Regions from separate parts of the Yersinia vastinensis genome, predicted to be linked through region 2. Evidence: predicted binding sites of a transcription regulator. Region 2 holds the regulator's gene; each other region holds the start of a gene.

Region 1 (10,307 bases), 1.5 Mb from region 2:
ACATAGAATTATAGGTTTTTATATTAATTATTCGTTGCTCGTGTAACTTGGAATATTGATTGTGAAAATTGCTATAGCAGGAATCGGTTATGTCGGTCTATCAAATGGTATTTTACTGTCACAACACCATGAAGTCGTGGCTTTGGATATCATTCCAGAAAAAGTTGCGATGCTTAACCGTAGAGAGTCAGTAATTGTTGATACGGAGCTGCAAGATTTTTTAAAAAATAAACAGCTTAACTTCAGAGCGACCTTGGATAAGCATGAAGCCTATGAGGGGGCAAGTTATGTCATTATTGCAACCCCAACTGATTATAACCCTGAGACAAATTATTTTAATACCAAGTCTATTGAGGCTGTCATTCAGGACGTTATGGCGATTAATCCTGATGCGGTAATGATTATCAAATCAACTGTACCAGTAGGTTATACAGCAAAAGTAAAAGAAAGCCTTGGTTGCGATAACTTGATCTTCTCGCCTGAATTCCTGCGTGAAGGGCTTGCCCTGTATGACAATTTACACCCTTCTCGTATTGTTGTTGGGGAGCGTTCGAAGCGAGCCGAAGTTTTTGCTAATTTATTAAAAGAGGGTGCAGTTAAGGAAAACATACCAACTCTATTTACTGATTCTACTGAAGCTGAGGCGATTAAGCTCTTTGCAAATACCTATTTGGCTATGCGGGTTTCCTATTTTAATGAGCTGGATACTTACGCCGCGTCACATGGATTAGATACTCGTCAAATTATTGATGGTGTCTGCCTCGATCCTCGAATTGGGACGCATTATAATAATCCATCTTTCGGCTACGGCGGCTATTGCTTACCTAAGGATACGAAGCAACTCTTGGCAAATTACTGCCATGTCCCACAAAATCTTATTAATGCGATCGTACAGTCGAACACTACGCGAAAAGATTTTATTGCAGCTGATATTTTACGGCGCAACCCCAAAGTTGTTGGCATCTATCGTCTTATCATGAAAAGTGGATCTGATAACTTCCGGGCATCAAGTATTCAAGGGATCATGAAGCGCATTAAGGCCAAGGGAATTGAAGTTATCATCTATGAACCGACACTCAATGAAACAGAGTTTTTCAACTCTCGAGTATTGACTGACTTAGATAAATTCAAGAAAGAGTCCGATCTCATCATCAGTAACCGGATGCGTGATGCATTAAATGACGTGAAAGACAAAGTTTATACTCGCGACCTATTTGGCGATAATTAACAAGTGGCTATTTGATTGTGCTGAAAACAAAATATTCAGCACAATCAATACTAATGGATAGCGATTACTCGCCAGGGAACAAAAACGGATTGATGCTGCTGCGAGCAAAACCTTCGCCTTCCATCTTGGCATCGAGAATCAGCGAGGCCAGATCATCGGCGACAGCTTCTACCTGCGGATCTTTTTCCTGATACAAAATCTTCAGGTAAGTGCCACAATCGCCACAGCTTTCGGCTTTCACCGCAGCCAGCTCACTGTCCAGTGACCAGTAGTTCAAATCACGCGTTTGTTCGCAGTTACTGCATTTAATCCGTACTACATGCCACTCGCTTTCGCACAAGTTACAGTGCAAATAGCGCAAACCATTGTTAGTGCCAATATGTACCACACTGGATACCGGAATGCTGCCGCATACAGGGCAGAATTGACGGTGTTCACCATACTCAGCCCGTGCTTTTCCGGGGATTTGGCTGGCCATCTGCGCCCAATACAGCGATAACGCGGCCCAGATAAATGGCGCTTTTTCGCTGCCGATTTGCCCAAATTCGCGATTTAGCAGGGCATCGGCGTACAGTTCTAGCTCGTGCACTGAAGACTTATCCAGATTATCCAGCACCGCCAGAATATGGTCGGGCGCATCTGGGCGCAGCTCAGCAATTAGCGCTGACAGTAACTTGCGCCAATGTTCGGTACGAGGGAAAACGCTTAAATCCAATGGTGGCTTACCGCTGGCCGCAGATTGTGCCAACTCCGCTTGCATATCCAACACCAGCGGATGGTCATGCAGCGCTTTTTGCTGTGCTTGCGTAATCTTAGCCGCAAAATCCAAATAGTCAGCGAGTGGATTATCCAACGCTAACTGCTGCAAACGCTCGGTACGCCGGGTATACAGGCTTTTTAAATTCGCGAAAAGTAACGGCGGGATATTCCCCGCCGTTGTACCTTTTTCGCGCTGCTGCCCAAGTTGATCTTTAGGGACAATGCGAATACTCATCAGGGTTTCTCTTCCTGTTTTTTCTGAAGCTGCCTTTTGGCGCTAACCTCACGATACCAACGCGGGTGGTGCTTTTTAGCCCATGCATCAGGGACCCAGCCTTCCACCATCGCGGTAATCGTGCCTTTCACCCACAGGGCGGCATAGATATGCACCATAATCACGATAATCAGTCCAACTGCCGCCAGAGAATGCACCAGCAGAGCCAGACGAATCAGCGGGATTGGGAAAGAAGGCGCAAAGTAAGGCCGCCAAATGACTACGCCACTGGCCAGTAACAATACCAGACTGATAATAGCAGCCCAGAATACGCACTTCTGACCAAAATTATAGCGTCCAGTGTCGCCCACTTCCTCATTCAAGGCAATTTTGTGGATATTTTTCGCCCACTCCAAGTCTTCCTTGTTGATCAGGTTGTGTTTCCAGTAACGGAAAAACATGATCAGGAAGGCAGCGAACATAATCACCCCGGCAAAGGGGTGAAGGATACGCGCCAACTGAGGAGTACCAAAAATATTCATCAACCAGTTAAATGATGGGAAGAAGAACCCTAATCCACTGATAGCGGCCAACATAAAGCAGAAGGCAACTATCCAGTGGTTGATTCGCTCCGGCGCACTATAGCGCTGGATCCGCTTTTCTTTTTTCATTTCCGCGTCTCCCCGTCGTCTGAGTGTTCAGCGGTTGTCTGCTCTGCTTCCTTGGCGGTAGTGTCAGAAGGCGTGGAGTCCGGTTTATGCTCTTCGTCCTCTTCTTCCTCAACCCGGTTCGGGCCAACACCAACATAGTGGAAGATACTGGCCGCAAAGGTAGCAGCGAAACCAATAGCTGCCAGCGGTTTCCAGATCCCTTTCCAGAAGGTCACTGTTGGGCTGATAGTCGGGTTCTCCGGCAAGCCGTGATAGAGCTGGGGCTTATCCGCATGATGCAGAACATACATCACGTGAGTGCCACCAACACCCGCAGGGTCGTATAACCCAGCGTTATCAAAGCCACGGGTTTTCAGTTCCGCCACTCGGCCTGCCGCCACTTCTTTCATCGACTCTTTAGTACCAAAGTGAATCGCCCCGGTCGGGCAGGTTTTCACACAAGCAGGTTCTTGGCCGACACCAACGCGGTCAACACACAGGGTACATTTGTACACTCGGTTGTCGTCTTTGTTCATGCGCGGCACATCAAACGGGCAACCCGCGATGCAATAACCACAACCGATGCAGTGCTCTGACTGGAAATCGACGATGCCATTAGCGTACTGAATGATTGCCCCTTCCGACGGACAGGCTTTCAGGCAGCCCGGGTCAGCACAATGCATACAGCCATCCTTACGGATCAGCCATTCCAGCTTGCCGCTCTCTTCGTCTTCAACTTCGGAAAAGCGCATCACTGTCCATGATTTGGCTGTCAAATCGGCGGGGTTATCGTACACCCCGACGTTATAGCCCACTTCATCACGGATATCGTTCCACTCTGAACACGCCACCTGACAGGCTTTGCAGCCAATACAGGTAGTGACGTCGATAAGTTTCGCCACCTCTTCCTGATGGTTACGATCCTGTGGCGGCGGCGTAAGGGAGTTGGTGCCGGAGCGCCGGATAATGTCTTGAGTTTGCAGTGACATAGGTTCTCTCCGTTACACCTTTTCCACGTTGACCAAGAACGCCTTAAACTCTGGCGTTTGCGTATTAGCATCACCGACAAACGGTGTCAGGGTATTGGCCAGGAAGCCTTTTCTTGCCACCCCTTCGTATCCCCAGTGAATCGGAATACCAATGGTGTCCACTTCCTGTCCGTGGACATTCAGTGTGCGAATCCGTTTGGTCACCACCGCCTTGGCCTTGATATAGCCACGGTTGGAGCTGACTTTCACGGTATCTCCCTGCTTGATGCCCTTCTTCGCGGCCAGTTTCTCGCCAATTTCCACAAACTGCTCTGGCTGCGCAATTGCGTTGAGTAACGCATGCTTCGTCCAGTAGTGGAAATGCTCGGTCAGGCGATAGGTGGTGCCGACATACGGGAATTGCTCATGAGATCCCATCGCAGCCAAATCGTCTTTAAATACACGAGCGGCTGGGTTGGATATCACATTCGGGTGCAGCGGGTTAGTGCCCAGCGGCGTTTCGAATGGCTCATAGTGTTCTGGGAACGGCCCTTCTGCCATTTTATCGATGGCAAACAGACGCCCCATTCCTTCAGGCTGCATAATGAACGGTCCGACATCACTGCCTGGCGCGGCCGCGCTGTAGTCAGGAATATCAACTCCGGTCCATTTGGACCCGTCCCACTCCAGCAATTGGCGTTTCGGATCCCAAGGTTTGCCCTGCGGATCGGCAGAAGCACGATTATACAAAATGCGGCGGTTAAGCGGCCATGCCCATGCCCAACCCAGCGTATTGCCAAGCCCTGATGGATCTGCGTTATCACGCCGTGCCATCTGGTTACCTGCTGGCGTCCAGCTACCGGCAAATATCCAGCAACCACTGGCGGTGGTACCATCATCACGCAAGTGAGCAAAGGTACTGAGCTGCTCGCCTTTTTTGACCAGTATCTTGCCATCGGCATCAGTGATATCGGCCAGCGCTTTACCGTTGCTCTCCATAGCCACTTCTTCTGGCGCAGGATTTTCGGGAGTCAGGTAATCCCAAGTCATATTAAGCACTTGTTCTGGCACTGCACCGCCTTCCCGGCGATACATTTCACGCATACGCATGAAGATACCCGCCAGAATTTCACCGTCGTTCAGTGCTTCTCCTGGGGCATCCGCGCCTTTCCAGTGCCATTGCAACCAGCGGCCCGAGTTGACGATGGAGCCGTTTTCCTCAGCAAAGCAGCTTGATGGTAAGCGGAACACTTCGGTCTGAATTTTTGATGGATCGACATCGTTAAATTCACCGTGGTTTTGCCAGAAGTTCGCTGTTTCAGTATTGAGCGGGTCAATCGTGACCAAGAACTTCAGTTTCGACAGTGCCGCGACCACTTTATTTTTGTTCGGGAATGACGCTACCGGGTTAAAGCCTTGGCACAGATAGCCATTCACTTTACCCTGCGACATCATTTCGAAATACTGCAAGACATCGTAGCCTTTATCCCACTTCGGCAACCAGTCGTAGCCCCAGCCGTTTTCCTTCTGAGCTTTATCGCCATAGAAGCTCTTCATCATACTGACGAAGAATTTCGGATAATTGCTCCAGTAGTTAACTTGGCCCGGCAACAAGGTTTTCGGTGTATTGGCCTTGAGGTAAGTATCAATATCTGGCTGTTTTTCTGACGGCAGGTTCATATAACCCGGCAGGCTTTGCGACAGCAAGCCGAGGTCAGTCAGCCCCTGAATATTGGAGTGACCACGTAAAGCATTCACACCGCCGCCCGCCATACCCATATTGCCTAGCAGCAACTGAATCATCGCCATAGTACGGATGTTCTGCGCACCCACGGAGTGTTGCGTCCAGCCCAAGGCGTACAGGAATGATGCCGTTTTATCCGCAGCACTGGTTTCCGCAATATATTCACACACCGTCAGGAAATCTTCTTTCGGCGTACCACAAATATTGGACACCACATCCGGTGTGTAGCGGCTGATATGTTCTTTCAGCAGATTCCACACACAGCGTGGGTCTTGCAGCGTGACGTCGCGTTTCGCAAAGCCGTTTTCGTCCAACTGGTAATTCCAGGTGGTTTTGTCGTATTTGCGGTTTTCGGCGTCATAACCACTGAACAAACCCTCTTCGAAGGTAAAATCTTCCCGCACCAGCAAGCTGGCGTTGGTATAGGCTTCGACGTATTCGCGGTTAATTTTGTTGTTGGTGATCAGGTACAACAATACGCCGGACAGGAACGCTATATCAGTACCGGAACGAATTGGCGTGTAGAAATCAGCCACCGATGCAGTACGGGTAAAGCGCGGATCTATCACGATCAGCTTGGCATTGTTATGGATCTTGGCTTCCATCGCCCAGCGGAATCCCACCGGATGCGCTTCTGCCGCATTACCGCCCATGACGATAATTAAATTCGCGTTCTTGATATCAACCCAGTGGTTGGTCATCGCACCGCGACCAAATGTTGGAGCAAGACTTGCTACCGTTGGTCCGTGTCAGACACGTGCTTGGTTGTCTACGGCAAGCATGCCGAGAGCGCGACTAAATTTTTGGGTCAAATAGCCCGTTTCATTGCTGGATGCCGACGCACACAGCATACCGGTACTCAGCCAACGGTTGACGGTGACACCGGCATCGTTGGTCTTAATGAAATTAGCGTCCCGGTCTTCTTTCATCAGCTTGGCAATGCGCGTAAAAGCATCGTCCCAAGTGATTCTCTGCCATTTATCAGAACCCGGAGCCCGGTACTCTGGGTATTTCAGGCGGCCTTCGCTGTGGATAAAGTCCACCAGACCAGCACCTTTTGGACAAAGTGCCCCACGGTTTACCGGATGATCCGGGTCCCCTTCAATGTGGAAAATACTCTCTTTGGCGTTTTTTGCGCCGTCGCCGAGGCTATACATCAAAAGCCCGCAACCGACAGAACAATATGTGCAGGTATTCCGCGTTTCACGGGCGCGCAGCAATTTATAATTGCGCGTTTCCGCTAGCGCCACTGACGGCGTAAAGCCGAGTGCCGCGACCGTGGTTCCCGCCATACCGCCAGCGCAGATCTTAAAGAACTGCCTTCTGCTGACCTGCATGGGTCTCTCCTTCATCTCACGATTGTTACAGTGTTTACCCTTCATATTTCGAGCGACATGTGTGTTGGCTGCTCTCTCACCCGAATCACTGACTTAAGTCAGCTCATCGGGACTTATTCGCTTGCCACCTTCCTGCAACTCGAATTATTTTGGGTATGAATTTAAAATTCAGTCCACGCTTCCCTCAACGAAATGGGAGGCGCTAAAATCGCTGACGCGATATCCAGCTTTTCCGTGTGGGATACATTTTTAATAACAGAATATAGCCACACTATTCTTGATGTGAATGTTACCACATTGTGATTATGGGTTATAACTTTCAGGACCGCATAGTGAGCCAGATCAAACCTTCAGAAATTGACTTCTCCACCGAAATTTGCGGTGCCAAGCAACTTAACGTGCTACAGCGCCATCATATGGCGGAACCACAACAGGATTGGCTAGCGGAAGAAGTACCAGTAGCGCTGGTGTACAACGGTATTTCTCATGTGGTGATGATGGCCACCCCCAAGGATTTAGAGGCTTTTGCTCTGGGATTTTCGCTATCAGAGGGCATTATCACCGCACCACAAGAAATTTATGCTATTGATGTCACCCCTAGCTGCAACGGTATAGAAGTTAACATTGAGTTATCCAGCCGCCGTTTTGCTGGTCTGAAAGAGCGTCGCCGCGCCATGGCCGGCCGTACAGGATGTGGTGTCTGCGGTATTGAACAATTGGATGACATTTTCCGGCCTATCGAGCCACTGCCTTTCACTCAAACGTTTAATCTAAATCAACTAGATAGCGCACTATCACAACTTAAGCAGGTACAAACTGTAGGCCAATTGACCGGCTGTACCCATGCTGCAGCCTGGATTACGCCTCAAGGGGAATTACTGGGGGGCTGCGAAGATGTTGGTCGCCATGTCGCTTTGGATAAACTACTGGGAATTCGTGCGAAACAGCCTTGGCAACATGGTGCGGTGCTGGTCTCCAGCCGTGCCAGCTATGAGATGGTGCAAAAAACCGCCATGTGTGGGGCTGAAATTTTATTTGCTGTTTCTGCTGCAACAACCTTAGCCGTTGAAGTGGCAAACCGCTGTAATTTAACCTTAGTCGGCTTCAGCAAACCCGGCAGAGCGACGGTATATACCCATCCACAGCGCATCAGTGAATAGAAAGACCATACAGAATGTACGGCATTGATAATCATTTTCAATATCATTTAATTAACTATAATGATCCGAATGCTTACGCGGTGCTTACTTTTTTTGCACCGCCCTACACCTACGGAGACGATGATTATGAGTTACTCACTGCCATCCCTGCCTTATGCTTATGACGCCCTGGAACCCCACTTCGATAAGCAGACGATGGAAATCCATCACACCAAACACCACCAGACCTATGTTAACAACGCAAACACGGTGTTGGAGAGCTTCCCTGAGCTGGCAAAACTGAGTGTTGAAGATCTGATCAAGGATCTGGACAAAGTCCCTGCTGAAAAACGTACTTTCATGCGTAATAACGCCGGTGGCCACGCTAACCACAGCCTGTTCTGGAAGGGTCTGAAACTGGGTACGACGCTGACGGGTGATCTGAAAGCCGCTATTGAGCGCGATTTCGGCAGCGTAGACAGCTTCAAAGAAAAATTTGAGCAAGCTGCAGCAACTCGTTTTGGCTCAGGTTGGGCTTGGCTGGTATTAAAAGACGACGGCAAACTGGCGGTTGTTTCTACTGCTAACCAAGACAGCCCGCTGATGGGTGAAGCGGTTTCTGGCGCATCAGGCTTCCCGATTGTTGGCCTGGATGTGTGGGAGCACGCTTACTATCTGAAATTCCAAAACCGCCGTCCAGACTACATCAAAGCATTCTGGAACGTGGTTAACTGGGACGAAGCAGCAGCACGTTTCGCTCAAGCTAAATAAGACTCAATATGGGCAGCTAAATTTGGCTGAGACCCATCGTTAGAGTGAAATATCATGCCGGCAAGGTTATCTTGCCGGCATTTTTTATTGCTAAAGTTTAGCCAATTCCTGCCGATAGATTGTACAAGAAGGTTGCTGGTATTTATGGTGTAACTCTATGAATGCAGTTTTAAAACGTTTGGGAAAAGCACTCTTGCCAAGGCTGCCCCACGTTCAACCAGCCCCCTCATTCCTCTAATAATTAGATCCCCCAAAACTCACCTACGCTGATTGATTTGCAGCAAGAACACCGCATAACGGAGAAGAACATGGCAGCATTTAGCAAAGTTTTTGGTAACTTTGAAAACGTGAAAGTCGGCAAGAAGCTGGGATTAAGCTTTTTTCTGATGTTGTTGTTGGTTGGGATCATCGCTGGGACCACCGCTTATCATTTCTCCGTCATTGAAGAACATGCGTATAAAGTCGATCTCAGTTACAAAATCAACGATGAAGCCAATCAGGCAAAATATAATCGTGCGCTCTATGAGCGAACTTACGATCTGAAATACATCAAAGAAAACTCACAGCACATCAATAACATAAAAAACCTTCTGACCCAAAGTGAAGCTCTTAGCTGGTCGGAAGAGAACCGTAAAATCATCAGCGGCATTGCCGATGTCGTTGACGAATATCTGCAACAACAGAGCAACTTTGTGAATGCCGTCGCCCATAAAGATGATGTGCGTAAAAGTTGGAATATTTCTGAAACTCAGAATAATATCAATGAGTTACAGCAAAGTTTGCTCAATGAAGGGGCGGACACCAATACCCAGATTCTGCTAGCTGAGATGAATCAGAAACTCATGACCGTGCGCTATAACGCACGCGGCTTACTGCTAGACCGCAATCAAGATGCCGAATCCTCGTTGATTACCTCCATCAATATTGCCAACAGTGCAGCCAATGCTTTTATGCCCGTGTTATCCGCTGAACAGCAAAAATTATTAGCCCCTGTTATCTCGAGCCTCAGCGCCTACAAAGACAACGTGCTGGCCTATTTACCGGCTTATCAGCAAGAGCTGGAAGTCGGTAAAGTGATGGAAGACAATGCCAATGAGTTGAATAAGCTCGCCACCCATCTGTTTACCCAAGAACTGCAAGGCACTCATGACGAAATCAATAACGCACAATTGCAGTTAACCATCGCGGCGATTGCGGCTCTGCTGTTTGGTCTACTGATTTCATGGCGCATGACTCGCCAAATTACTGTGCCACTTCGTACCACACTGGCGATGGCTGAACGTATCGCTACGGGTGATTTAACTGCTGCAACCACATCAAACCGTACGGATGAATTGGGCTTATTGATGAATGCCGTTGCACGGATGAATGAAAATCTGCGCGCCATGATTGATGATATCCGTATTGGTGTCAGTCAGGTCTCGCATGCCTCTGGCGAGATTGCGGCCGGCAATACTGATTTATCATCCCGCACTGAAGAACAAGCCGCTGCCGTAG
Region 2 (10,307 bases):
GGCTTGATGGGATACGCCAGCGCGAACACCATCAATCAACAGATTGTTGACCAGCTCAGTACCTTAAAAGTTAACTATAAAATAGTGGATAACCGCGCGGCTGAGAATGGTGTTGATTGTGCCAAGTTGGGCGCTGATTGGGCATCATGTAACAAAGTAATGATTACTCTGACCAACACCGGGGATGAGATCAAAGGTCAAGAATGGGCCATTTACTTCCACAGCATCCGTCAGATTCTGGCTGTAGATAACGACCAATTCAAGATTACTCATCTGACGGGTGATCTGCATAAAATTGAGCCAACCGCTAAATTTACCCGTTTCCCAGCTAACCAGTCAGTTGAAATCCCGATGATTGGTGAATATTGGCAGTTGTTTGCTACTGACTTTATGCCGCGCTGGTATGCGACTTCTGGCGATGCCAAACCAAAAGTACTGAAAAGTACCGATACTGAGGATATCAGCGAATATCTGACACAGTTTACTGGCGATCAGTGGAAGCGGACCAAAGACGATAATAATGTGTTGATGACGCCAGAGTCTCGTTTCACTAAAAATGAGGCGGTGAAAACATTAGCGGCAGCTGATCTGCGTGGGCAGATTATCCCAACGCCAATGCAAGTGACGGTTCATCAGCAAGATGCCGACCTGAGTAAAGGGGTTAAGCTGGATCTCAGCGTACTGTCAAAACCCGCCGCTCAAGTTGCCCAACAGCGTTTCGAGTTACTCGGTCTGACAGAGAACTCAACCGGCTTTCCAATTAAAACAGCGATCCAACCTACTCACTTTGCAGGTGATTTAGCGGTTTCCGGCGCTTACGAGCTGACGATCGGTGAGAAAGGCGCGCAAGTTATTGGCTTTGATCCCGCAGGCGTCTTCTATGGCTTGCAATCGATCCTTTCATTAGTCCCGACGGATGGCAGCAAGAAGATAGCGACTCTTGATGCGAAAGATGCACCGCGTTTTGAATATCGTGGTGTTTTCCTAGATGTTGGGCGTAATTTTAAAACCAAAGATGCGGTGCTGCGCCTGTTGGATCAGATGGCAGCTTACAAGTTAAACAAATTCCACTTCCACCTGAGTGATGATGAAGGTTGGCGTATTGAGATCCCCGGTCTGCCAGAACTGACGGATGTTGGGAGTAAACGTTGCCACGATTTAACTGAGAACACCTGCTTACTGCCGCAATTAGGTTCAGGCCCGGAGAGCAATAATCTGGGTTCTGGTCACTTTACCCGTGACGATTACATCGAAATTCTGAAATACGCGAAAGCTCGTCAAATTGATGTTATTCCTGAAATTGACATGCCAGCACATGCTCGAGCTGCGGTGGTGTCGATGGAAGCGCGTTACAACAATCTGATGAAGCAGGGCAAAGAGAAAGAGGCCAACGAATTCCGTTTGGTTGACCCGACAGATGACTCTAACACGACTTCAGTGCAGTTCTATGATCGCAAAAGCTATCTGAACCCATGTCTGGATTCATCGAAGCGTTTCGTTGATAAAGTGATTGGCGAAATGGCCCAGATGCACAAAGAAGCTGGCATGGCGCTGACCACTTGGCATTTTGGTGGTGATGAGGCGAAAAATATTCGTCTGGGGGCCGGTTTCCAAGATAAAAATGGCACCATTGAGCCGGGCAAAGGCATTATTGATAAGAGCGTTGAAGATAAACCTTGGGCCAAGTCACAAGTTTGTCAGGATATGGTTAAGCAAGGCAAAGTTCAGGATGTTGAACATCTTTCCAGCCACTTTGCCATTGAAGTCAGTGAATTAGTGAAGGCTCACGGCATCGAAAAAATGCAGGCTTGGCAAGATGGATTGAAAGACGCGAAAGATTCGAAAGCCTTCGCCACTCAACGTGTTGGCGTTAACTTCTGGGATACTCTCTTCTGGGGCGGTGCTGACTCAATCAATGACTGGGCCAATAAAGGCTACGAAGTGGTTGCTTCTAATCCCGATTATGTCTACTTCGACATGCCCTATGAAGTTAACCCCAATGAACGCGGTTACTACTGGGCAACTCGCTTTACCGACGAAGCCAAAGTCTTTAGCTTTGCACCAAATAACATGCCGCAAAATGCTGAAACGTCTGTGGACCGCGATGGTAATTACTTCAGTGCGAAAAGTGATAAACCTTGGCCGGGTGTACACGGAATTTCCGGTCAATCGTGGAATGAAACCGTGCGTACTGATGAACAGATGGAGTACATGATTTTTCCTCGCGTATTACCGTTGGCGGAGCGCGCTTGGCACCGTGCATCTTGGGAACAAGATTATAAAGCAGGCCGCGAGTACAAAGGTGGTGAGACGCAACAGGTGGATACCCAAGCGTTACACACTGATTGGCAACGTTTTGCCAATATTATGGGCCAGCGTGAGTTGGCAAAACTGGATAAAGCCGGTATTGCCTACCGCTTGCCAGTACCCGGCGCACGAGTTGTCTCTGGTGTATTGGAAGCAAATATTTCCTTACCGGGCTTGATTATTGAGTATTCCACCGATGGTGGTCAGCAATGGCAGAAGTATGATGCCAAAGCACAACCTACAGTCAGTGGTGATGTATTTATCCGCTCGACCAGCCCGGATGGTAAACGCAGTAGTCGTGCGGAACCGGTTAAAATCTGATGGTTTTTTCAAAGTGCTGTGTCTGATGTTATTCCTGTTTGCTTGGTTTTTGAGGTAAACAATATTAAGTGAAGTTGAGTTGATGGTTTTCCCCCGGCATGTCCGGGGCTTTTTTTGCCAGAAATATCGTGATGGGCAGTCGGTTTGGGCGGTGGTAAGGGCGGTTTGATTGTTTGAGGTAGACAGAAATGTTCAAAATTAGATAGGGAAGGAGGGCGAGGTCTCAATAAGAAAGACCACCTGAGTCCCGGCCGAGCTGAACTCGGATGATTGAACGGGAAAGGTGGCCATCTTGCTGATGGGTTTATGTTCACCAGATAATCTCTGGATAAAAATAAACCCTAACATTATTCGGTACTTAAAATTTCAACGCTTAAAGTCTTTATAAAATCAATGCGATAACATAATGCCCAATAGATTTCAAATTGCAGGACGGCGGCAATCAATGGAATCCCGATGAGCTTACATCAGTAAGTGATTCGGGTGAGTGAGAGCAGCCAACACACCTGCAGTGTGAAAGATGATGGACATACTTTATCTTTTATCGTGCGCAGACTCATTTTCGCGGCAATCGCCGGTCTCACAGTGGCCGTACAAATACAGACTGTGATTGGTCAGTTTGATACCATGCTGTTTAGCAATTTCACGTTGAAGCGATTCAATGGATTCATTACTAAACTCGATCACTTTGCCGCAATCAAGGCAAATTAGGTGATCATGATGGTGCTGCTGCGTCAGCTCAAAGACTGATTTACCGCCTTCGAAATTGTGGCGGGTCACAATACCGGCATCGTCAAACTGGTTGAGTACACGGTAAACCGTGGCTAAACCAATTTCTTCACCGATATCGATCAGCTTTTTATAAAGATCTTCCGCGCTGACGTGATGGCACGCCGGATCCTGCAACACTTCCAGAATCTTAAGCCGGGGCAGTGTTACTTTAAGTCCAGCGTTTTTTAAGGCTTTATTGTTGTCAGTCATGCGGATTCAGTCCTGTTACTATCGATTCAAATTAAGGCTGTTCAGCCTATGACATCCGTGGCGCAATAATTACAATTGCGTCTCATTATAGAACTGCTAGCCCCAAATGAAAACCGTGGTTGTTAACAAAGATATAATTGCACACTTTGTCAGATTAATCATGCAATGTATTGATGAATGGGATTGTTGCATGCTTCAAGTATAAAGCGGCTACGCCGAACGTTACACATTTGTAGCGGTTTATTTTCATTTTGCACAGATGATAATGCTGATCTGTGGGCTGCTTAACAAAGCGCATTCTGACCACAAATAAAACCATGTGAAATTTGTGACTATAAGCCGAGCTTAATGAGATTAAGAGTCTGTGAGGGGCAAAAAAAAGAGCGCCAAAAGGGATTGAAATTTATGGAAACGCTTAGCGGAGTACATCATCCACCAAGCGTTTCCTATCTGACAAATTTAGCCAGTGATCTCGGCCAGATTCAGCTCTTCACTGATCTGTTTAACCCAAGCTTCAACACGTTCATTGGTCAATTCTGGCTGGCGGTCTTCATCGATAGCTAATCCAATGAAATGATCATCATCAGCCAGACCTTTAGATGCTTCGAAGTGGTAACCCGCAGTCGGCCAGTGACCGACGATTGCGGCACCGCGTGGTTCGATGATGTCGCGCACGGTCCCCATCGCATCACAGAAATATTCTGCGTAGTCTTCCTGATCACCACAACCGAACAAAGCAACCAATTTGCCATTGAAATCGATCTCTTCCAGTGTTGGGAAAAAATCATCCCAGTCACACTGTGCTTCGCCGTAGTACCAGGTAGGGATACCAAGCAGCAGGATATCGAAACCTTCTAAATCTTCTTTACTACTTTTGGCAATGTCGTGAACCTCAGCAACCTCTTTGCCCAGTTGCTTTTGGATCATCTTGGCAATGTTTTCGGTATTGCCAGTATCGCTGCCAAAGAAAATGCCTACAGTTGCCATATAACTTAATACCTTTTAAATTCAAATAGTTATGCCAATTACTGAGCACGCTGCCCAACAATATAACACATTTCATAGGGCGACATCATGCCAGAAAACGCCGTCAGGCTCATATCAAGTTCATGCGATATTAAATTTTTGTGAGCCGCTCAATCTTATAACGCTATTGCCGATAACCTTTGTGTAACTGAATGGTTGCAATTTGCGGTGCCAGGGGGAAAACCGCCAGATGAAAGTTTGTCGGGAAAGGAGTTGTCGTTAGCTGTATGGAACGTCCTTTATTGCTTTTAGGTCATCAAATAACACCAGAGTCTCTATCGGTAACTATCCGATATATAAGGGGAACGAACATGCAGTTTTTAAAAAATATCACCATCAGAGTTGCATTACTTTGGGTGCTTGGCGCCTTTTGTCTGCTTTGGGGCGGCGTATCCACTTATACGTTGCTGTCACTGAACCAACTCACCCAATCCTCTAACGCCAATAGCGTGCTGGTTGAAAACATGAATTTGGTCAATCAGGGGACAGATCAATACTTCCGAATGGTAACTCGTCTCGCCCGTGCAGTGGATTATCGCCAAAGCGGTAACATTGCAGACGCAGATAAAGAGCTAAAATCATCCAATGTCGCGCTGGAGAATCTGAAGAAAAAACTCGCAGAGTTTAAGGCTATCGATCATGCACAGATTGATCCTGCTTTAGTTACTGGAGTGATTGATGGGTGGAGTGGATTAATTGAACAGGGTGTAATGCCGCTTTATCAGGCGGCAATGGATAACAATAGTGCCACCTATCAAGATTTAGCGAAAAAAACAGTACCCGCATTGAGTCGCCAGTATGGCTCCGTGGCTGAAGCCTTTAATCAGGCTGCTTCGAAAGCCATTGGTGTGGCCAAAGATCAATTCTCTCAGTTAACCAAAGTGAGCAGCATTACATTGATCTCTGCTTTAGTTGCGGGTCTGGTGATTTTGCTGGTAACCGATCGTTATCTGGTTGCCAATTTGGTACGTCCATTGGACGATATTCGCGCACATTTCCGGGTTATTGCTTCAGGGCAACTTGGGCAACCTATCGTCGATTTTGGTCGTAACTGCGTTGGACAACTGTTCCCACTATTACGGGACGTACAAACCAGTCTGGTAAACACGGTACAAGCGATTCGCAGTAGTACTGATGGGATTTATCATGGTGCTGCCGAAATTTCTGCCGGTAATACTGACTTATCTTCTCGTACCGAACAGCAGGCAGCTGCTCTTGAAGAAACGGCAGCCAGCATGGAGCAGCTAACCGCAACGGTGAAACATAATGCGGATAATGCGCATCATGCCAGCCAACTGGCGGCTAATGCTTCTGCAACAGCGAAAAAGGGAGGGGCGCTGGTTGCCGATGTGGTGAACACCATGAACGAGATTTCAGCCAGTTCGCGGAAAATAGCTGACATTACGACGGTGATTAACAGCATTGCTTTCCAGACCAATATTTTGGCACTGAATGCGGCAGTTGAGGCAGCCCGTGCAGGCGAGCAAGGTCGCGGTTTTGCCGTGGTTGCCAGTGAGGTTCGTAATTTGGCTCAACGCAGTGCTCAGGCTGCGAAGGAGATTGATGGTTTAATTAATGAGTCCGTCGGTCGGGTCAGCAGCGGTTCTACTTTGGTGGAAAGTGCCGGTGTCACGATGGATGAGATTGTTCGTTCTATCACTAATGTGACAGATTTAATGGGCGAGATTGCCTCTGCTTCTGATGAACAAAGTAAAGGTATTAGTCAGGTTGGGCAGGCGGTGGCTGAAATGGACAGCGTGACTCAGCAAAATGCAGCGCTGGTGCAAGAAGCGTCCCGTGCAGCGACATCACTTGAGGAGCAAGCGACACAATTAAATCGGGCTGTCGCGGTGTTTAAACTGCGGTCAGATGATGAGCAAGCAAAACCGGCGGTGAAATCTCGGGTAAAAGTACTCGCTGCTACACCTGTTGTTAGCAAGGTAGACAGCAACGCCAATTGGGAAACATTCTAAGTCGATAGGATATTAAGGGATAACGGCGTGGCGTAATAACTTACGCCACGCCGTCGTGGTCACCGAAAAGGTTAAAACCCCTCTTGCGAGTGCTCTAATTGAGCAAGCAACATCTGTTCAATCAGTTCACTGCGGCTGATGTTACGTTGCTCTGCAAGGCTATTGAGAGCATCGACGGCATCGGCATTAATCTTCAGTTCCACGCGTCGTAAGCCACGTACTTTATCGCGCCGTAGTTGATTTCGCTTATTAATTCTAAGCTGCTCATCACGGGATAATGGGTTTGTTTTCGGGCGCCCCGGACGGCGTTCATCTGCGAACAGATCCAGCGTCGTGCGATCCGTTTGTTCTTTTGCCATAGGTAGCGGTACTACAAGGGATTGACATCAAAAAGCTTGATGATTCGGTTTACACGTTTCAGGTTGAGAACATAGATAGAGAGCATTGAGTTACCTATAGACCAGCAGCCTGAATTTGTATTTGCCACTAAACGCCGCAGCAAATTTATAGCGCGCCATAATACCTCAGCCAACCGAGCAACGACAATGCTTTACTGTGATTAGATTGGGCTAATTCATTCTTTTTTGCACAATTTTTCCACAGGTAATACATTTCTTTTCCCCAGAAGATGTTTTTTTAAACAATCCCAGTGGCGGCCTCTTTAATCGTTATCAATAAAGCGGTGAATCGCGCGCAATACTGAATCTGGTTTTTCCGCATGAACCCAATGACCGGTCCCCGCTACTACATGAGCACGCGCTTGCGGGAACTGACGTGCTATTTCATCACGGTAGCCGTCTTGAATATAGGGTGATAATTCACCACGAATAAACAAAATAGGGTGTGGCCAAGGGGGGATGGGTTGCCAGCCAACAATATTTTCATATTGATTCCACAATGCTGGTACATCAAAACGCCACTCACCATTGTGAAATGATTTTAATAAGAACTGAATAACTCCTTCATCCCTTATTAACTCGCGCATTAATTGGGCGGCCTGCTGACGCTGGGTGATGCCCGCGACACTGACAGCATTAATTGCAGCAAAAATTTGATCATGGCGGCGTACTTGATAATTCACTGGCGCGATATCAATGGCGACCAGCTTTTCAATGCGGTTTGGTGCTATGGCTGTCATCGCCATCGCCACTTTTCCGCCCATCGAATGACCGATAATGATCGCTTTTTCTATGGCGAGCTGATCCATTAATTCCAGTACATCTTGCGCCATATCCGGGTAACTTACCTGTGGCGAACGTGGGGATAAACCGTGGTCGCGCAAATCCACTTGAATAACGTTATGGTCTTGATGCAAATCACGCGCTAATACACCAAGATTATCAAGATTACCAAATAACCCATGAATCAGAATAATGGGTAGAGATGGGGTGGGAGAAAGTGCGTTTTGTATGCGGAAGTTTAATTTCATGGCGAAGTTCATACTGAGAGATATTCTGGTTAGGGTATCATGACTGAGCAACGGTGTGCTGCTCCATCATTATTTGCCTTGTCAGGTATATGTAGATTATTGCGTCATTACTGCTGCAATGGGGGATTTATCCTAATAAGGCCATGATAAAGGTACTCGTCAGCGCGCTTTGACTTTATAATCCTAAGATATGCATAAGAAAGTAGAAAACCGTACTGGATAAAGATGAAAACTATTGAACTCGACGAAGAACTTTATCGCTATATTGCCAGCCATACGCAACACATTGGTGAGAGCGCGTCCGATATTTTACGGCGCATGCTGAAGTTTACGGCTGGTCAGCCGGTACCGAATTTACCTACCAATAATGAGGCTGCGAAAACAGTCACCGCGCCAGCACCGCGAGATAAGGTCCGTGCTGTTCGCGAATTATTACTGTCTGATGAATATGCGGAGCAAAATAGGGCGGTTAACCGCTTTATGTTAGTGCTGTCAACATTATATACCTTGGATGCACAGGCATTTGCTGAGGCAACTGAATCATTACATGGCCGTACTCGGGTATATTTTGCCGGTGACCAACAGACCTTGTTACAAAACGGGACGCATACTAAGCCCAAACACGTTCCTGGTACGCCATACTGGGTTATCACCAATACCAATACCGAGCGTAAACGCAGCATGGTGCAACATATTATGCTGACAATGCAGTTCCCGCCGGATTTGGCTGAGAAAGTGTGCGGAACTATCTGATTTCATTTAACTATCCTCTTTTATCTTTGATGGTTTTTTGCACCATCAAGGGTAAAAGTGCAAGCATATAGGGAGTCGTGACTTTGGCTAATCACCCTCGTGCTGGGCAAGCTGCTCAGCAAAGCGATTTGATTAATGTTGCTCAGCTCACATCGCAATATTATGTATTGCAACCTGAGGCTGAAAACCCAGCCCATGCGGTTAAGTTTGGCACTTCAGGTCACCGCGGCAGCGCGGCACGTCACAGTTTTAATGAAGCCCATATTTTGGCTATTGCTCAGGCAATCGCGGAAGTTCGTCACGAGAACGGTATTACCGGCCCGTGCTATGTGGGTAAAGATACTCATGCACTGTCTGAGCCCGCCTTTATTTCGGTATTGGAAGTGCTGACGGCGAATGGTGTGGATGTTGTTGTTCAACAAGACAATGGTTTCACCCCGACGCCGGCTATTTCACATGCCATTCTTTGCTATAACGCGCAGGGCAAAAACGTGGCTGATGGTATTGTCATTACACCATCACACAATCCACCCGAAGATGGTGGTATTAAATACAATCCGCCAAATGGTGGCCCAGCGGATACCAACCTGACGTCAGTCATTGAAAAACGTGCAAATGAATTACTCCGCCTGAAATTAAGCGGTGTTAAACGTCAGACATTGGATAAAGCTTGGAAAGGCAATCATCTGCGTGAGCAGGATTTGATTCAGCCCTATGTCGAAGGTTTAGTTGATGTGGTGGATATTCCCGCCATTCAAAAAGCGGGTCTGAAGTTGGGTGTTGATCCCCTCGGCGGTTCTGGTATTGCCTATTGGCAACGTATTGGTGAACACTATAAGTTGGATCTGACACTGGTCAATGATTCTATCGATCAGACTTTCCGCTTTATGCATCTGGATCATGATGGCGTGATCCGCATGGACTGCTCATCAGAATCAGCAATGGCAGGCTTGTTAGCTCTGCGCGATAAATTTGATTTAGCCTTTGCCAATGATCCCGACTATGACCGCCACGGCATTGTCACTCCTATCGGGTTAATGAATCCCAATCATTATTTAGCAGTATCAATCAATTATCTGTTCCAACATCGTCCACAATGGGGTGCTGATGTGGCTGTCGGTAAGACACTGGTATCCAGTGCGATGATTGATAGAGTGGTTGCGGATTTAGGCCGTAAGCTGGTGGAAGTTCCCGTCGGATTCAAATGGTTTGTCGATGGGTTACACGACGGCAGTTTTGGTTTTGGTGGTGAAGAGAGTGCCGGGGCATCTTTCCTGCGCTTTAATGGTAAGCCTTGGTCGACAGATAAAGATGGCATTATCATGTGCTTGTTAGCGGCTGAAATCACGGCAGTAACCGGCAAAAACCCACAACATCATTATGATGATTTAGCGAAGCGTTTTGGTGCGCCGAACTATAACCGTATTCAGGCTCCAGCAACGCAGGCACAGAAAAATGCTTTGTCGAAGTTGTCACCTGAAATGGTCAAAGCCAACACACTGGCAGGTGATCCTATT
Region 3 (10,307 bases), 2.1 Mb from region 2:
TTGTGAACCTGCGCGGATATCCAGCTTATTGACGTAACCATTGGCAGGGGAGCGTAATGTCACCCGAGTTTGTGGTTGACCACTTTTTTCTACGCTGCGAATCACCTCTTCTGGCATAAATTGCAGTTGTAGCCGCTGGCGGGCGGCGGCGGTTAATGGGCTATCACCCAACTGCCGAATGGCCAAATACTCCTGCTGCGCGGCACTCCAATCCGGTATCCATAACTGTGCTAAGGGCTGATTTTTCATCACCGGTTGCTGATCGGCTCTCACATATAATTGCTCGATAATGCCGTTCGCCCGTGCTGCGATCACTTGCACGCCACGTTCATCTGTCGCGACAGTGCCATAACCCGTAAGGCGATAGTCGAGTGTCCGCATTTCAGCCGGTGCGGTGCGCCCCCCCAGATTTTGTTGTTGGCGGGCGCTGATGGTCACGCCGCCATCGTCCTCGGTTTCGCCGGCATAACGCGGCACTAACTCCATATCCATAAAGGGCGATTTTCCCGGTTTATCGAAGCGCTGGCCGGGGGACATCGGATCATACCAATAAAGTACTTTACGGCTATTCTCTACGGGGGGGTCAGCACGGGTTGCCATCGCTGACGTGGCATGGGGCGCGGGTTTCCCTAATAGATAGCCAGTGAGGCCACTGATGACGGCGACAGCCACTAAAGTCAGACTGAATAACTTTTTCATCGCGCGATCTCCTGCGGGGTCAGATAACGGATGGCAGCCCAAGTACGCGCTAATTCACGGGCGGCGTTGCTGGTATTGAGTTGGCTGTCGAGTAGGGCGCGTCTTGCTTCCAATACACTGCTCAAATCGCTTTTATTGGCTTGATACTGCGTCATGATTAAATCAACTCGTTGTTTTTGCAGCGGTAAAACTTCATTAGTCTGCCGCTGCCATAGTTGCTGCGTGGCCTGATACTGCGCCAGCAGGGTATCGAGCTGCGCCCGATGATCACGGGTCAGTAAGGTCAGTTGGTCATTGGCTTCCATAGTGCGAGAAACATCGGCGGCATAGTCTTTATCCTGACGTTGCGAGCGGAATAGCGGGAGGTCGACAGTTATCATCACCCCCGCCATATCGTCATACTCTTGCGCTCGTTTGGCGTAATAAACTTCAATACCAATGTCTGGTGTGGCAGCAATAGCGGATTGTGCTGAACGCGCTTTGGCTACTTCGGCCTCACGGCTGGCAAGCAAGACTTCTGGATGCTGATTAATGGCATCGCGCAAGACGGCGATATCAGCGGGTAGACGAGTGAAGGAGGGCAGCGGGCCATTGATGTGTTGAACCTCAATACCAGTCAACTGAGTCAGTTGGGTTTGCGCCAATGCCACATCGCGCTGGGCAGTGGTTAATCTATCTTGCATGGCGGAAAGTGTCAGGCGGGCATCCAGCACTGAACTGGGTAACGTGCTACCGCTGGCGACGCCAGCACGTTGTAATCCCACTTGTTTTTCACTCTCTCGCACCAAGATTTTGGCATCACTCACTGCCTGTTCAGTCAGTGCTAGATCCAGCCAAGCTTGCGCGGTCTCTTTTTGTAGCCGGGTACGGATAGTTTCGCTACCCGCCGCGGTTTTGCGGGCTTCAGCACTCAGGGTATCGGCTTTTCTCTGCCGCTTATCACTGCTGACATAATCCTGCATGATGCCAACTCGCTGCATCGTCATACCCTCACGGGTAAAACGGCGGTCATTATTGCCTCCGACTGGTAGGTTTTCTATGCCAAATTTCAGCTTGGGATCAGGCAGTTGAGTGGCAGAACTTGCCATATTTTCGAGTGCATTAACCTGATGTTGATTGGCAGACAATTCGGCAGAATAGTGCTGCGCGGAAACCAGCGCTTGTTCCAATGTGATATTCGCGCCATAGCTGAGGGTGGGCAGGCCCAATGCTACAGCCATCAACCAGCGGGCCAGTCCTAAGTTCAATGCAGCCGAAAACCGCACCTGCTGTGGGTGATTAAATTGAGGGTTCATTTTGGCTCCCGCCTTACGGCTGCTGTGCTGAGATGGCGGTGAGCTGATAACCTTGTTCAGTCTGGCGGAAGCTGAATGTGACCTGCGTCCCCACGGGGAGGGGGGCGGCCAGCAAATCATCCGGCAGGTCGAAAGTCATGGTCATAGGGGGCCAGTTTAGGGCCGCAATTGCACTGTGGGCGATGGAAACACGGGTGGCATTCCAGGCTTTGATTTGCCCACGGGAGTGGTAGTTATTGGTGTCTTTCGCCGCAGGGTTATCATGTGCAGTATCGGTCATCATCGCCCCATGGTCATGGGACATTGGCATGTTGTCAGCCATAGGCACGGTAGCCGCGAAAAGAGAAGTGGAGAACAGTGCCGCAGCACAAAACACGATACCCGCCGTAGCGGAAAGGGCGTGGGATAAGACTTTCATAGAAATAGCTCCAAAACATAAAGTAAACACAACACGCCAAAACGGCGTGAATAATGTGATTAAAAATGTCTGGATCTATTCTCTAAATCGGCAAAAAGCGATTTCAGTGGGTGGCCCGACAATGGGGGGAGTGTGCCAGTCAACATGATGCACACGTGGTGTTTGCTGTGCATCTGCCAACATTAGTTCCGTGTGGGTCGGCAGTACCGCGAGCACCAGTACTCCGCTATCAGACTGAATCGAGTCTGGAACACAGTGTTTTTCACACAAAGAGTTTTGCGCTTGACCATGCGACATATCCATCATTGATGGCATCGCGTGCATTGATGAGTGCTGTAAACGATCTGGCTGTAAATGCCCTTGATGCTGGGTGAATACCGGTGAAGCGGCAGGGGTAATATCACACTGATGGCCAGCAATAGCCAATTGCGCATTGAGGATCAACCAGCAGGCAACCAGCAGCATACCGCACATGCGCATTTTACTGGCGCGCATCCGGTGCATAAGCTGTGGTAATCCCTTAAATGCTGGCATGTTTACCCTGAATAAGTGGCGGTATTAAATAGCCCTGTCAGCGAGTATAGGACTATCTCCCTGTTTTTAGAATGGTTTTGTCCGGTTACGCGGAATGAAATGAAAGGTTATTAAAAGGTTAGCATGATGAATTTGTTAGATTTATTTTTAAGCCACGGGAGAAAATACAGTGAGTCGCAGCGAAAATTTACTTATCTTTAAACACTAGCCATCGTGAAACCCGCATCAGCCGAACCGACGGGGGAAATATCAATAACCCATATCAGGGAAATAGGTGGCATTTTAGAAAGGGTGTGCATCATATCATTGCAAATAATAATGCCTCTCAATATTATTTGTATTTATATAATAATCACGAATGAATTTAACTCGTTATCAGATTGCAGCCGGATAAAATTTGCACGCTAAGGGTTAATAGACTTGAGCAATGAAATGAAGAGGATGGCGTGTGGGCACGACAAATGAATACCCGGACAGTCAACGTTTGTTAGCAGACCCTTTGGTTGGCAGTGACCCATGGTGGCAGCAGATAGCGCAATGGGGAACTCCACTGGTGGAACCAGTCGCGGCTGGCAAAGTAAAACTGACCTTCCTGTGGCGTGATCGGCAAGCAAAGGCACACGACGCAGTTTATATCGATGTTAACGGCGTCACTGACCACCATAGCGTGCACCCTGAAACCCTCCAGCATTTGGGCCAGACGGATGTGTGGTATTGGCAGGCTGAGGTGGAGTCTGATTTTCGCGGCAGTTATTGCTTTATTCCTGTTACTGCCGAGCAGTGCCTAAATTTGCCCGAAGGGACAGTACAAGAACGGCGTCAGGCGCAGCGTAATTGGTGGATTTCATTGCTAGATCGGGCAGAAAACGATCCGTTAAATCCCACGGCCGCCCATGGTAGTTACCGGGGAAGGCCACTGTCAGCGGTGCATTTGGCAGATGCCTTGCCCCAGCTTGCTTGGCAGCCAATTGATGCGGGCCAAGCACTGCCAACCGATCCAACGCGGTTGCAGTTGATCACTTGGCATAGCACGCGGTTAGGTAATCATCGCAAGGTGTGGATTTACCACACAATTGATAGCCAAGGTCTCGGCGCGGAAGATAAAACCGAGCGTCCATTGGCCATCTTGCTCGATGGTCAGTATTGGGCGCAGGGGCAGACGATATTTGGTGTATTGGATAATGAAACGGCTGCCGGTCGTTTACCCGCCAGTGTCTATGTGTTGATCGATATTATCGACCAACCGCATCGCGCGCAGGAATTACCCTGCAATCAGGATTTTTGGCAGGCACTACAAACTGAACTACTGCCACAAGTGGCCTTGCTGCAACCTTTCACTGAGAAGGCTTCTCGTACTGTGGTTGCTGGGCAAAGTTTTGGTGGATTGGCGTCGTTATACGCTGGATTACATTGGCCGCAGCGTTTTGGCTGTGTACTGAGCCAGTCAGGGTCATTTTGGTGGCCAGATGTTGATAATCTTAAGGTATTGACAGCGGGAACGGCTAAATGTCGGGGCTGGCTGACCGAACAGGTTTACCAAGGTTTGGGGGCGGGCCATCCATTGGATATTTTTATGGAGGCAGGCCGTCGTGAGAATGTGATTTATCAAGTCAATGAAGCCATGAGTGAAGCGCTGCGTCAGGCGGGGCATCGGTTGCATTATCGAATTTATGCTGGTGGCCACGATGCTTTGTGCTGGCGCGGTGGCTTGATTGATGGGTTGCACTGTTTATTAGGTTCCCCAGAAGGATGATTGGGGAAGTGTAAGCAACAAAATGCCAATAAAAAGGCTGTAAACAATGTGGTTTTTTAACCCAAGATACTCGGGCATAGCCACACCGAGGGGCGCTCTGGCGGCTTATGCCGCTATGGCCTCATCGGCATGCACTCCCCAATAACAGCGTTTGTCAGCAATCTGACATTCATCTGTTTTTATCGCCGATTTTTGCCATTTCTTTCGTGTTCGGCGATCAGAATCAAGAGCAGAACTATTCAGTAAAGCCCTAAAACCGGCCCTTTGGGATCACGAGCGGGGTATGCGACACCGGATCATCAATGATCAAACATGGCATACCAAACACCTGCTCCACCAGATCGGCCGTGATCACTTCCCGAGGATTGCCCTGTGCAACAATCTGCCCATCGCGCATGGCGATAATATGGGTGGCATAGCGGCAGGCATGATTAAGATCATGCAAGACAGCAACGAGGGTATGATTATGCTGCTGATTCAATTCACTAAATAATTCAAGTAAATCAATCTGATGAGCAATATCCAAATAAGTCGTTGGCTCATCCAACAGTAATAATGGCGTTTGCTGTGCCAGCACCATGGCTATCCAAACACGCTGACGCTGCCCGCCGGATAAGGCATCTACCGGTCTGTCAGCCAGATCACTCACCCCCGTGGCTTGCATCGCATTGCTGACGGCCAGCTTGTCGGCTTGTGTCCACTGCTGTAATAATTTTTGATGAGGATAGCGACCCCGCGCGACCAAATCCAGCACGCTGATACCGTCCGGGGCCTGCGAACTTTGCGGCAATAACCCTAAATGACGTGCAACGTGCCGGGTGTCAACGCGAGCAATATTCTTGCCATCTAAAATGACCTGACCGGCTTGCGGTTTGAGTAAACGGCTTAAGGCTCGCAGCAATGTCGATTTCCCACAGGCATTTGGGCCGACAATAACCGTAAATTCCCCATCTGGAATGACAACACTCAGATTTTCACTGATTATCTTACCGTCATAACCCAGAGTCAGGGCCTGGGCCTGCAAACGAGCAGCGTGTGTGGCAGGGCTGACAATATTCATGAGCGCCCGGACTCCCGGATTAAAAGCCAAATAAGATACAAGCCGCCAATGCTGATGGTAACCACACCAACTGGCAACTGATTCGGTAAAAATAGGTGCTGGGCGCACAAATCAGCCGCAATCAATAATAGCGCCCCCATCAGCGCAGAAGCTGTTAAGGTGACGGAAGGGGTGCCTGTCAGACGTTTGGCAATCTGTGGTGCAGCTAAAGCAATAAAGGATATTGGCCCGGCAACGGCAGTGACTGCTGCCATCAAAATGACGCCAATCGCCATCAAGCTCAAACGGGTTCTTTCGACTGGAACACCTAAAGCCCCGGCGGCATCATCACCCATTTCCAGCAATGGCATGCGCCGACTGAGTAACATAGCAGCTCCGATAGCCATAAAGATAAACATCACGGATGGCAGCCCTTTCGCCCACGTCAGCCCATTAAGCGAACCGGCTCCCCATGCGGCGGCGGTCATTGCGGCTTCCAATGATGCCGTGATGGTCAGCCAGGTATTAAATGCCGTGAGCATCGCCCCCATTGCAATACCGACAATAATTAAGCGAAATCCCTGAATTCCTTGGCGGTAAGCCAACAGATACACCGCCATGGCGGAGAGCAATCCACCGCCGAGGGCGCTACTGGCTATCTCAAAATAGTTGCCGTTAAACAACGTGATCGCCACTAGCGCTCCGGTATAAGCGCCAGCATTAAATCCAATAATATCGGGGCTGCCTAACGGGTTGCGCACCAGTGATTGAAATATTGCGCCACTGATACCCAGCGCGGCACCAAAAATCAATGCCATCAGCGCTCGGGGCAACCGCCACTGATTGACAATAATATTCGCCGCTCCTTCGGCGTGGCCGAATAAGGCAGTAATGACTTGCAGGGGAGATAACGAGAGAGTGCCAACCATTAATGCCAGCATGGCCCCCAATAGACAGGTTAGCAGCAATAAACAACCAACAATCAGGCGGCGTGGCTGAATACGTAGATTTATCGGGCCATCAGGTTGGCCCAATAACCACGGGGAAGTGACGGGTTTCATAGTGCGGTCATCCTTTTATTCCGTCGAACCAGCCAGATCAATAATGGCGCGCCAATAAACGCGGTTACGACGGAGACCCGCAATTCTCCGGGGACCAGAAAGCGGCCAACGATATCAGAGACCAATAACAAAATGGGGGTCATCACCAAAGTAAAAGGTAATACCCAACATTGATTCGGCCCGACAATCCAGCGAGCAATATGCGGCACCATTAGGCCAACAAAGGCGATAGGGCCTACTGCAGCGGTGGCAGCACCACAGAGTAAAGTGACAGTAACAACGGCCCAAAACTGAGTTTGGGCAATACGTGTCCCCATTGCTGCGGCTAAATCTTCCCCCATATGCATTGCATTGAGGGGCCGGGCCAGCAACAAAGCAATGATACAGCCGAGAACAATGGCCGGTGTGACGGCTATCACCACGGACATATTGCGGATATCCAGCGAACCGGCTTGCCAGAAGCGCACACTGTCATAGACCTGTGGGTGGGTCAGTGATATCCCGGTCGAAATCCCCAATAAGACAGCGGCGATGGCCACACCTGAGAGGGTGAGGCGTAGAGGATTCACCCGTCCACCCCCCAGTGTGCCGACCCAATACACCACCAGTGTTGTCACCATGGCACCGATAAATGCGGAAATCATATAGCCATAAATGGCATGAACGCCGAAAACGGTAATGCCGACCACTACCGCAAAGCTGGCGCCAGCATTGACGCCTAAAATCCCCGGATCAGCCAGTGGATTGCGGGTAAGGGCTTGAATCACTGCTCCCGATAACCCCAGCGCGGCACCAGCAAGTACACCAATTAAGGTTCGCGGCAGGCGTGATTCCAAAATTAAAATACTGTCTGCGTTATTGTGATGCCCAAGTAAACTCTGCCAGACCACCGAAAAAGGGATCGCTTTAGCACCGAGCATCAGGCTAGCAGCCATAACCAATATCAATGCAATAATACTGAGTAATAGCAAAACCCCCGGATGGTAGGATGCGCTTCCCCCTATAGTCGGGACCGGTTTTGCTGATTTTAATGAAGATGAGGTTGAGGAGTCAGTTGCTGGCATTGTAACTCTTTGTTAACAAATGAGTATTCTTATCGTTTTGATTATCATTATTATTTGTTTGATGCATACTACCACGACTTATTATGGGAATGCATTGGCAATTTTTTGCCGGTTGATTTTGATGCCAAGCACCTATTTTGAGCTGCCGAGCGAAGAGATAGGGCAAGGCAGCTCGCAGATAAAAACTAAGGTTTCGCCTTAAACATGCCTTCAATCCGCGCTAACAAATTACTCGCACTATAATAATCCAACCGGAATGTATCATAGCCCGCAGCATAAACTCGGTTGTGTTCAATTGCCGGGATGTGAGCTAAAAATTTGTTGTTTTTCAATGCGTCCACCGCCGGTTGATCACCGGAAAACAGCAAAATGGTCTCGCCGTTAAGACCTTCAGCCAGCTTCTCTCCGCCGAGTTGGATGATATCCTTGCGGTGCCCCATGCTGGTATTACCTTTCACGGCAGTAGGGACTTGCGCCAGTGTGAAGCCTAGCTCCTGCAACAATTTTCCCTGTGCTGAATTCTCTGTCCACAAATTGGCTGTGCTCCCTGCCGCCTGATAGACAAATGCAGAGGTGGGTTGCGGTGGTAGCGTAATATTCTGTTTAACCTCACTAATCCGATCAGTGAATTTATCAATCACCTGTTGAGCATCGGCTTCATGTCCTGTTGCTTGCCCCAGCACGATAGCCAGCTCTTGCCAGCTCTTGTCATCGTAATTAATCACCAATGTGGGCGCGATGACCGATAACTGCTCGTACAGCTTCAGCGCTGAATCCCCGCCAGTGGCAGAGATGATGATAAGGTCTGGATCCATACCCGCAACAGCTTCTGCATTTGGTTCTGTCTGGTAGATTGGCACCAACTTTTTCGCTTGTGCAACATCTGACCATTGTGTAAAGAAGCCTTGATTATCTGCCACGGTGGTATTGGGCGCCGTGGCTCCCGTAGCTATCACGGGCGCATTAATGGCCAATAGGGTGCCGGTGATGGTGATACTGGTAGACACAATACGTTTTGGCTGATGTGTCAGTGTCACCGGGCCTTTTGTCGTTTCTACTGTGCGCGACCATGCGGAGGTATTTTCACTGGCTGATGAAGGGGCTTGCTGGCCTGTTGTTTCTTCAGCCGGTTTACAGCCGAACAAGAAGAAAATAAGGCTCACAATCCCCAGTCCAGCCAATACTGAACGGAATTCTTTGCCCTGAATGTGATGGATGCCAAGGGACATAATGGTGTTTTCTCTTTCTGTTTTAAGACGCAACGTTAAGGATGTTATACCGGTCAATATCGGCCTTGAATTGATTGACACTGTGGGTATCGCGTCATAATTTATCACGTCAAAGTGGAGTGATAGTCATTATTATTAAGATAACTATTTACATCAATACTAAGTTAGCGCCATCTGACCTGATATTGAGTGACAAGGGAAATATCTGCCGATAATTGTGCTTTAGGCAAAATTATCTCATTTATTGTCAATTTTGCTCAGTTATCCTCATTTGTTTGGCTTTTGCCAGAGCATTGGTTAATCGACCAGATACCCTCTACCTTGATGAAGCAACCAGCAATTTGGATACCACAACCGCCAGACAGTTATTGTCGCTGCTAAAAGAGTATCTTCCTCACTGTACGCTGGTTGCCATCACTCACCAGAACGGGCTGGATGATCTTTTCGAGTATCAACATAATTTAAGTCAATTTAGGCAACCACTTGGTGCCATCCCTACGACAAATTAAGGTATATCAGGCCAGTGAGCAAAGAAAGTCACTGGCTATTTTTCTCTTAGACATAGCCAGTGTGGCGTAATGTATTTTCCCCTTGTGTAATGCATAAAATAGTTATTTCCTTCGTTGTACTTTCATTTTCAAAAAAAGACAAAATTGCCAAAACAAATAAATAGATAAATTCTGCTGAATATCATGCCAGATTGTTTGATATGAATTTTTGTTAGTATTTTATTTATCTCGCCTAATCTTATTTAATAGAGTGTTTAATTCTACTGACTTAAAATTAGTGAATAGTATTGCTGAAAATAAATTAATTAATCAGCTTATAGTTATAACAGTTAATAGACATGTCAATGTTGTATTTATATTCAAAATAAACACATATTACTGAAGTAAATACTGAGGATTTCTCATCATTTTACGATCAAAAAAAGCGATCGTTATTTACATTTTAATAGGTAAAATCAATCAGTTGGTTATTATTGATCGGTCATCTTGATCTTTTGTATCGGTTTTATGCTATTTTAGTAATTAATCCTGATAATAAGACTTTTTTCTGCGGAAATTATCAGTGATAAACACCTTGAAATCTCAAGGAAATAAACTAAAAAATAAAACACAGGTGCATTCCCGTGAATTTTCTAAAACATATCACCATCAGGATGGCGTTATTATCTATTCTTGTTATATTTTTGTTGCTCTGGGGAGGCGTTTC

The links. Region 2 encodes Fur, which represses iron uptake genes when iron is present. Its sites were predicted from a motif close to ATAATAATGAGAACNACTATCAA; they were not measured.
Positions count from the first base shown of each region.
Region 1: sodA (superoxide dismutase [Mn]) is a predicted target of Fur. The motif match lies at 8,085-8,107, and genes of this name have one in related genera.
Region 3: fes (enterochelin esterase) is a predicted target of Fur. The motif match lies at 3,259-3,281, and genes of this name have one in related genera.

Region 1 covers NZ_CP173260.1:40,461-50,767, reverse strand. The annotation lists gene ACIOG0_RS00200 (nucleotide sugar dehydrogenase) at 62-1,228, shown strand; gene fdhE (formate dehydrogenase accessory protein FdhE) at 1,293-2,222, opposite strand; gene fdoI (formate dehydrogenase cytochrome b556 subunit) at 2,222-2,872, opposite strand; gene fdxH (formate dehydrogenase subunit beta) at 2,869-3,840, opposite strand; gene fdnG (formate dehydrogenase-N subunit alpha) at 3,853-6,900, opposite strand; gene fdhD (formate dehydrogenase accessory sulfurtransferase FdhD) at 7,206-8,060, shown strand; gene sodA (superoxide dismutase [Mn]) at 8,187-8,810, shown strand; gene ACIOG0_RS00165 (methyl-accepting chemotaxis protein) at 9,119-10,307, shown strand, end outside.
Region 2 covers NZ_CP173260.1:3,337,235-3,347,541, reverse strand. The annotation lists gene ACIOG0_RS15580 (beta-N-acetylhexosaminidase) at 1-2,628, shown strand, start outside; gene fur (ferric iron uptake transcriptional regulator) at 3,163-3,609, opposite strand; gene fldA (flavodoxin FldA) at 4,069-4,596, opposite strand; gene ACIOG0_RS15565 (methyl-accepting chemotaxis protein) at 4,947-6,608, shown strand; gene ybfE (LexA regulated protein) at 6,680-6,967, opposite strand; gene ybfF (esterase) at 7,270-8,037, opposite strand; gene seqA (replication initiation negative regulator SeqA) at 8,263-8,790, shown strand; gene pgm (phosphoglucomutase (alpha-D-glucose-1,6-bisphosphate-dependent)) at 8,874-10,307, shown strand, end outside.
Region 3 covers NZ_CP173260.1:649,002-659,308, forward strand. The annotation lists gene ACIOG0_RS02865 (efflux RND transporter periplasmic adaptor subunit) at 1-699, opposite strand, end outside; gene ACIOG0_RS02870 (TolC family protein) at 696-1,994, opposite strand; gene ACIOG0_RS02875 (copper-binding protein) at 2,008-2,412, opposite strand; gene ACIOG0_RS02880 (hypothetical protein) at 2,488-2,916, opposite strand; gene fes (enterochelin esterase) at 3,395-4,699, shown strand; gene ACIOG0_RS02890 (ABC transporter ATP-binding protein) at 4,950-5,759, opposite strand; gene fepG (iron-enterobactin ABC transporter permease) at 5,756-6,799, opposite strand; gene fepD (Fe(3+)-siderophore ABC transporter permease) at 6,796-7,863, opposite strand; gene fepB (Fe2+-enterobactin ABC transporter substrate-binding protein) at 8,049-9,092, opposite strand; partial or broken gene ACIOG0_RS02910 (ABC transporter ATP-binding protein/permease) at 9,368-9,601, shown strand; gene ACIOG0_RS02915 (methyl-accepting chemotaxis protein) at 10,225-10,307, shown strand, end outside.